Regions from separate parts of the Caminicella sporogenes DSM 14501 genome, predicted to be linked through region 2. Evidence: a T-box and tRNA genes for the amino acid it is inferred to sense, from the RefSeq annotation. Region 2 holds a T-box; the other holds one or more tRNA genes.
What was found. The T-box of region 2 lies ahead of leuS (leucine--tRNA ligase). A T-box ahead of a tRNA ligase gene usually reads a tRNA of that ligase, here a tRNA-Leu.

Region 1: it encodes a tRNA-Leu, which carries the amino acid that the T-box ahead of leuS (leucine--tRNA ligase) is inferred to sense. The anticodon was not compared.

The regions. Positions count from the first base shown of each region.
Region 1 covers NZ_FRAJ01000012.1:24,482-28,922, reverse strand. Annotated here, with positions in the region: gene yabQ (spore cortex biosynthesis protein YabQ) at 1-22, shown strand, start outside; gene BUA90_RS07815 (FtsB family cell division protein) at 95-403, shown strand; gene BUA90_RS07810 (S1 RNA-binding domain-containing protein) at 501-917, shown strand; gene BUA90_RS07805 (Ppx/GppA phosphatase family protein) at 1,011-1,931, shown strand; tRNA gene BUA90_RS07800 (tRNA-Leu) at 2,101-2,191, shown strand; tRNA gene BUA90_RS07795 (tRNA-Met) at 2,286-2,361, shown strand; tRNA gene BUA90_RS07790 (tRNA-Met) at 2,366-2,442, shown strand; gene spoIIE (stage II sporulation protein E) at 2,689-4,441, shown strand, end outside.
Region 2 covers NZ_FRAJ01000003.1:336,739-341,179, forward strand. Annotated here, with positions in the region: gene leuS (leucine--tRNA ligase) at 1-1,753, opposite strand, end outside; T-box leader at 1,832-2,018, opposite strand; gene rsfS (ribosome silencing factor) at 2,071-2,430, opposite strand; gene yqeK (bis(5'-nucleosyl)-tetraphosphatase (symmetrical) YqeK) at 2,443-3,012, opposite strand; gene nadD (nicotinate-nucleotide adenylyltransferase) at 3,040-3,645, opposite strand; gene yhbY (ribosome assembly RNA-binding protein YhbY) at 3,756-4,058, opposite strand; gene obgE (GTPase ObgE) at 4,062-4,441, opposite strand, start outside.

The DNA of each region.
Region 1 (4,441 bases), on a different contig from region 2:
AATTATACATAAAAAAAAATAGAAGGGAATATAGAAAGATTATAGAATAATTAAAATAATAATAGTGTATTAAGATAATAAAGGATGTGAACGTATGAAAAAAATGAAGAAAAAAAGTTTCTTAAAGAGAAATAGAATACATATAATAATTTGTCTTATATTATTTATATATTTATCCATAACTATGATAAAGCAAGAAATAAAAATAAGAGAATTGAAAAATGAGGAAAAACAGGCATTAAAGCAAGTTAATGAGCTTAAAATGAAGATTAAAGATATGAAAAAAAATATAGAAAAAAGTGATAGTAAGGAGTTTGTAGAAAAGGTTGCTAGAGAAAAATTAAAAATGGTAAAACCTAATGAGATTATTTATATTATTCAAGATAATAAGAAAAACAATTAATTGTTAATTATAAAAGGTATATTGACATTAGAGGGCTTATAAAATATAATTTACTTGATAACAATAATGTTAAATGAATTAAGGAGGAATTTTTTTAATGCCCGTTGAGATTGGAAAGGTAGTTGATGGTACTGTTACAGGTATTACTAATTTTGGAGCTTTTATTCAACTACCGGATGGTATAACAGGATTATGTCACATTTCAGAAATTGCAGATGAATATGTAAAGGATGTGAAAGACTATTTAAAAGAACAACAAAGGGTAAAAGTAAAGGTAATAGAAGTTAGTGGAAATGGAAAGGTAAGCCTTTCTATTAGAAAAGCTACTGAAGGAAGTAAGCAGAAAAATACTGTTAAAAAAGAAGCAGTTAAAGAATTTGTAAGCAGACCGGTTAGACCGAAAGCATCTTTTGAAGATATGCTAGCTAGATTTTTAAAGGATAGCGATGAAAAGTTGAAAGATATGAAGAAAAATGTAAATAAGAGAAAAGGGAACGGATATAATAGAAAATAGTAATTAATATGAATATGAAATAGTACCGGGATATATTCCCGGTTTTATTATGTTGAAAAGAGGATATTTATTATTTTATTTGGAGGTAGGAGAATGAAAAAGGTGGGCGTTATTGATATAGGAACAAATTCTATAAGGATTATTATTGCAGAAATAAAAAATAACAAAATAATAAACAGCAGAAAAGAGCTTATTATGACGAGATTAGGTGAAGGAGTAGGTAAGACTAAAAAGTTGTCAGAAAAAGCTATTGATAGGAGTATAGATGCTTTAAAAGTATTTAAAGAGATTGCAATTAAAGAAGGAATAAGTGATATTAGAGCGATAGCAACTAGTGCGGTTAGAGATGCTGTAAACAAAGAAGAATTTGTAAAAAGGGCAAGAGAAGAAGTTAAAATAAATATAGAAGTTATTGATGGTGATATGGAGGCACAGCTTGGTTTTAAGGGTGTAGTACATGGGATAGATAAGTGTGATAAAGATATATTAGTTATAGATATAGGTGGAGGTAGTACAGAATTTATCATCGGGAATATTAACGGCATAAAATTTAAAACTAGTTTAAATGTTGGAGCTGTGAGAATGACGGATAAGCATATTAGTACTGACCCTATAAGCGATATAGAATTTGAAAATCTGAAAAAAGATATAAAAGGAATTATTAGTAAAGTTTTAAAAGCAATTAGAGAATATGATATAAAAAGGATAATAGGGATTGGGGGTACGGTAACAACATTAGCTGCCATAGATAGAAAACTTGAAATTTACGATAGTAATTTAATACATAATTATGAGATTAAAATAAAAAAAGTAGAAGAAATGGTAGATTTATTTAAGAGAACAAATAATGAAGAAAGAAAGAATCTAAAAGGTTTACAGCCTAAGAGGGCAGATATTATATTGGCTGGTGCTGTTATTCTTTATGAAATACTTGTAAGTTTAGGAGTAGATAAAATTACTATTAGCGATTATGATAATTTAGAAGGATATATTTTTGAAAAAATAATAGGATAAAACTTATATTTTGATTAGGAATTTGTATAATGTGTGATTTTTATTATGTTTTTTAGTTTTTATCTGTTATGTTTAATTTTATAATAAATTTCTCAAAAATAATAAATAAATGTGTTGACAAAAAGTAAAATATAATGTAAAATAAAATTCGTCGCAAGAAATGTAATATGCCGGGGTGGCGGAACTGGCAGACGCACAGGACTTAAAATCCTGCGGTCCTTATAAAGACCGTACCGGTTCGATTCCGGTCCCCGGCACCAAATGTAATGAAAGAATTGAGAATTGAAAATTGATAATTGAGAATTAAAAGTTAGTGTTAATTATTTTTTAAAATAATTTTTAATTTTTTATCGTCGCGGGGTAGAGCAGCTGGTAGCTCGTCGGGCTCATAACCCGGAGGTCGCAGGTTCGAATCCTGTCCCCGCAACCAATATGGCGGCGTAGCTTAGCTGGCTAGAGCGTCCGGTTCATACCCGGAAGGTCGGTGGTTCGAGTCCACTCGCCGCTACCAATAAAAAATATTTAAAGTACAGATAAACTATAAGTGATGCCACTTATAGTTTTTATTTTTTTACAATATGTTTTAAAATTTATTTTTAGAGTTATAAAAAAATAATTGTTTTATTTCTAAAAAGTAAACAATTTGTTTGAAAATAGTAGTGAATGTCATAATTTTTTTTGAAACATTCAGTCAAGTTGACAAATATTTCAAATCCTCCCTGTTATAATGCATTATACAGGGGGGTGTTTTTTTACTATGGAAAAATTTAATATAGGATACAAAAGATTAGGAAGAGAAGAAGGACAGATTTACAGTATTATAAGCAAAGATTTTTTGTTGTTAAATATTTTGGCTTTTTTATTGGGACGAGCTTCGATTTTAAATGGATTAAATCCTTTTGGAGTAGCTTATTTTACAACTTTAATGACTAAGGATAAAAAGAATTCTATATTAGGATTAAGTATTTTATTGGGGATTTTAACTACTAATGCTGATAAGTATAGGTATATGTTAATTTTGGGATTAAATTTTATTGTTTTTAGGTATATAGTCAAAAATATAAGGTTTAATACATCAAAATTGGCTTTTTTAACCGGTAGTATAACTTTTTTTTCTGGTGTTTTGTATTTATTTTTAACAGAGTTTTATTTGTATGATTTATTTATGACGAGTTTTGAATCAATTATAGTTTTTGTATTTATATACATACTTTCTTATAGTATTCCAATTCTAACAGTAAAATCAAATAGAAAAATCCTTTCTAATGAAGAGGTAATATGTATAGCAATTATTTTGGCAGTTTCGGTATTAGGACTTTCAGATGTAATATTTTTTGGTTATGATTTGAAGAATATAGTTGGGATTTTTATAATATTAGTATTTGCTTATAATGGAGGAGCAGCGATAGGAGCAGCTGTAGGAGTTACTATAGGTATTATAACTAGCATGTCTACAGTTGATACTCCTGTTATAATAGGAATTTATGGATTTTCAGGTTTACTGGCAGGTATATTTAAAGATGTAGGTAAAGTTACTTCGGCTTTAGGAATTGTATTAAGCAATTCTATACTTACATTTTATATAAATGGTTCAACTGAAACGTTAGTTCAATTTGAAGAAATAGTAATTGCATTTTTAATATTTATACTGCTGCCAAAATCGGTTTCTGAATATATAAATAAATTTATCAGTTTAAAAAGTGATGGTTTTGAAATAGATAAAGTTTATAGTGAGAGAATTAAAAAGCTTATGTTAAGACAATTAGAAAATTATTCATTAGCTTTTTCAGAATTAGCAGTAACTTATTCTAAGATTGCTGAAAAAGAGAAAGTTGTTGAACAAAAAGAAATAACAAATATAATAAATAATATTGCAAATTCTATATGTTTAAATTGTAATATGAAAAGAAGTTGTTGGAATAACTGCTTTTATAGTACTTATAATGCATTGGTAGATTCTATTACTTTAGTAGAAGCTAAGGGCATATTGGATAAAAATAATGTTCCTGATTATCTTAGGAAAAGATGTTTAAGATTAGAAAAGTTGATAAATATAATTAATAGTGCTTATGAAATATATAAGATAGATTATAAATGGAATAAAAAACTCTTTGAAATGAGGCAGTTAGTTTCTGAACAATTTAATGGAATATCTCAGATATTAAGAGAATTATCTAAGGAAATATCTTCTAATATAGAATTTAAAAGAGATGTAGAAGATGCCCTTTATGTTGCTTTTGACAAAGAAGGTATTATAATTGATAAAATTACTGTTTTAGAAAATGAAAATGGGAGATTTGAAATAGATATTGAAAAGAAAAAGTGTTTTGATAGAGAAATATGTGAAAGAAGAATTATTCCAATTGTAAAAAAAGTTATAGGAAGAGAAGTTGTTCATAAAAACAGAAATTGCAATAAAGGCAATGAAAATGGAAGTTGTTTAATTCAGCTAGTTGAGGCTCAAAAATATAAAGTTAATACAGGAGTTGCAAAGGTATCAAAGGATAATT
Region 2 (4,441 bases):
ACTTAGACATCTTAGCTCCATCTTTCAATACCATACCCTGTGTTAGTAAATTCTTAAAAGGTTCTTTTACTGGAGAAAGTCCCATATCGTATAATACCTTTGTAAAAAATCTTGCATACAAAAGATGAAGTATTGCATGTTCTACTCCACCAATATACTGGTCTACATCCATCCAATAACTTGCCTTTTCCTTATCAAAAGGCTCTTGTGTATTATTTACATCTGTATATCTTAAGAAATACCAAGATGAATCGACAAATGTATCCATTGTATCCGTTTCTCTCTTCGCCTTTCCTCCACATATAGGACAAGTTGTATTTACAAAACTTTCACTAGTTGTTAAAGGTGACTGTCCTTTTCCTGTAAATACTACATCAGTTGGAAGTAATACCGGCAAATCTTTTTCAGGTACTGGAACTGTTCCACATTTTTCACAATAGATAATAGGTATTGGTGTTCCCCAATATCTTTGACGTGATATAAGCCAGTCACGAAGTCTGAAATTTGTAGTGCGTTTGCCAATATTTTTTTCTTCTATATATTCTATTATTTTCTCACTGCCTTCTTTATTGTTAAGTCCATTAAATTTATCTGAATTAATCATTATTCCACTACTAGTATATGCTGCATCTAAATTTTCAACATCTATACTTTCATCTTCAGGCTTAATTACAGGAATTATATCTATATTATATTTTTTAGCAAATTCAAAATCTCTTTCATCATGAGCAGGTACTGCCATAACTGCACCTGTACCATAATCCATTAATACATAATTTGCAATATACAAAGGTATTTTTTTGTTGTTTAAAGGATTAATAGCATACTTTCCTATAAATAATCCTTCTTTTTCTACATTACTTGCAGTTCTTTCTATTTCTGACATATGAGCTAATTTTTCAATAAAACGCTTTACCTTTTCTTCATATTCTGTACCTTCTACAAGTTCTTCTACTAAAGGATGTTCTGGAGCTAATACCATAAATGTTACACCGTATATAGTATCAGGTCTAGTTGTAAATACATTTAACTCCTTATCGCTTTCATCAATTTTAAATTTAATTTCAGCTCCATAACTTTTTCCAATCCAATTTTTTTGCATTATTTTAACTTTCTCAGGCCATCCCTTTAAAAGTTCTATATCTTCAAGTAATCTATCTGCATAATCTGTTATTTTAAAATACCACTGCTCTAAATTTTTCTTTGTAACTAATGTATCACATCTTTCACACCTGTCATTAACTACTTGTTCATTAGCCAATACCGTTTCACATGAAGGACACCAGTTTACAGGTGATTTTTTCTTATAAACAAGTCCTTTTTCATAAAATTTTAAAAACAGCCATTGTGTCCATTTATAATAATCCGGAAGACATGTAGCTACTTCTCTATCCCAATCGTAGCTTATACCTAACTGCATTAACTGCTTTTTCATTTCAGCAATATTTTTTCTTGTCCATATATCCGGATGTATGTTATGTTTAATAGCTGCATTTTCAGCTGGTAATCCAAATGCATCCCATCCAATTGGATGTAATACATTATAGCCATTCATCTTTTTATATCTTGCAATTACATCTCCTATTGAATAATTTCTAACATGCCCCATATGAAGTTTACCTGAAGGATATGGAAACATTTCTAAAGCATAATATTTTTTCTTTGTAGTATTTTCACAAACTTTAAAAGCTTTTTCTCTTTCCCATATTTCCTGCCATTTCTTTTCAATTTCTTGAAAATTATATCTATCCATTATCTACTCCTCCTTATTATCATTATCTATAATCATGATAAATAAAAAAGGTACCTGAAAATTCTCCCCCATATAATATATAGGGACGAGAAATTTCCCGCGGTACCACCCTATTTAGCATAATAATGCTCTCTTTTATGGTTTTTTAAAGGTAACCAACCTCTACAACACAAAATCTAGGCAAGTTCAAAAGCTATCTATGTCGATTCACACCAACCATCGACTCTCTGAAATAGAATCACTTTCTACTACTCCTAGAATATGCTGTATTCTATTTTCAATTAGTCATATTGTTATCATTTATTGTAATAAGTTTCTTACATTGTGTCAATATCAAATTCAACATATTTAGCATCTTTCCATATTCTTTCCAAATCATAAAATTCTCTTTCTTCTTTTGTAAATATATGTACTACTACATCTATATAATCTAATAATATCCATTTTCCTTCTTTATATCCTTCTTTATGATTAATAAAAATTTCTTCTTCATTTAATTTCTTTTCTACTTCATCAGCAAGTGCAATTGTATGTCTAGTAGAATTACCTGTTGCAATGACAAAATAATCTGCTATTGACGATAAATTTTTTACATCTAATATTTTTATATCATTCCCCTTTTTATCATCAATAATTCTACTTATCTTAAAAGCCAGTTTATCAGAACTAATTTGCATTGACTTTCCTCCCTACAAACTTTTATTTCTATTTACTATTATACTATTTCTAGCCAATATACTGTTTAAATGTAATAACTTTCCCTTTTTAACAACATATGTAATAGTTTTATCTAATGCCAATAAAATCCCTTCATCTAAATTAGAAAAAGCAGCTTGTCTTAATTCATCTACTCCCGGAAAATCTCTACTTGGTTCAATGTAATCGGCAATATATACTATTTTTTCTAATATAGACATATTTTCTCTCCCGGTCGTATGGTATTTTATAGCATTTAAAATATCACTATCACTAATATTTAGCTCTCTTTTTATTAATTCTGCTCCTATCTGCCCATGTGCCAAATTTATATCAAATTTTAAAACATCATCTAACTTTAAACCAAACTGTACTATATATTCTCTAGCCTCATCATCTTGTAAATCTTTAGCATAATCATGAAGCAGCCCTGCAATTTTTGCCTTTTCTATCGGAGCATTATATAATTTTGCAAGTTTTTCAGCTGTTTCAGAAACTCCTAAAGAGTGAATAAACCTTTTGCTGCTCACTCTTTTTTTTAATTGACTAGTCAAATATTCCATATCGTACAATTTTTACACCCCTATTATTTATAAATATAATTTATTTTTATAAATATAATGTTCAACAGCCTCTGGCAATAAATATTTTACACTTCTTCCTTCTTTTATTCTATCTCTTATATCAGTAGAAGATATTGCAAGAGCAGGAACAGAAGTTATAAAAATATTTGCACTGTATTCTCTTTTATAAAAATCTATTTTTTTCTTAAGTTTTTCTTCATCAAATCCGGGTCTTGTAGCTCCAATAAAACTACACAGTTTTAAAAGCTCCTCTGGTGATTTCCATGTATCTATCTCATATAATGCATCTGCACCCGTAATAAAGAAAAGCTCCGTATCGCTTCCAAAAATATTTTTTAACTTTTTTATAGTTTTTATTGTGTATGATATTTCTTTATCCTTTATTTCAATTTCTGATACTTCAAAATAAGGATTTGTAACTGTAGCTAATAAAGTCATAATATATCTGTCTTTTGCACTAGAAAGAGTTAAACTATCTTTATGTGGGGGAATACCTGAAGGAATAAATATTATTTTTTCCAGCTGAAATTGAGTTCTTACTTGTTCTGCTAAAACTAAATGTCCATAATGTATTGGATCAAATGTTCCTCCCATTAAGCCTATTCTTTTCATGCTATCCTCCAATTTCCAACATTTTAATATTTTACTTATACATTTTATCAAATGATTGTCAGTTAAGCACCTGTTTTTTAAAAAAATAGTGGTCAGAGGACCACCATTTTCTACTTAGGCAAATCTATTTTAGGTTTCTTTTTAGATTTTCTATATATAACAAATTTTCTTCCTATAGCTTGAACAAATTCTGAATTAGTTAATTTAGCTACTTTGTTAGCAGTTTCTTTAGTATCTAATAAGCTATTTTTCTGTATACTTACTTTAACAAGTTCACGTGCTTCTAATGCATCATTTAACTGATTTATAAATGCCTCACTTATACCATCTTTTCCTATTTGAGTAATAGGTTCTATTTTATTAGCTAATCCCTTTAAAAAAGCTCTCTGCTTACTTGTAATCAACTCTTTCACCTCTTAATCATAATACTCAAATTCTATATCTAATATTTTAACTGTGTCTCCATCTTTAATTCCTATTTCTTTCAACTGTTCAAATATACCTCTGTTTTTTAATATATTTTGAAAACGTCTAATTGAATCAATATCATTAAAATCAGTTGAGTATACTAATTTTTCAATAGGTTTTCCTTCAACAATATAAAAGTTATTTTCCTTTCTTACAATTACTTCTTTTCTATCATCTTCTAAACTATCCAATGTATAAATTTTATGAGTTTCCTGATCATTTATAATTTCAACATTATCTTCGATTTTATCTAATAATTCAATTACATACAGTAAAAGTTCTCTTAAACCTTTTTTAGTAGCTGCTGAAATTGGAAATACTTTATATC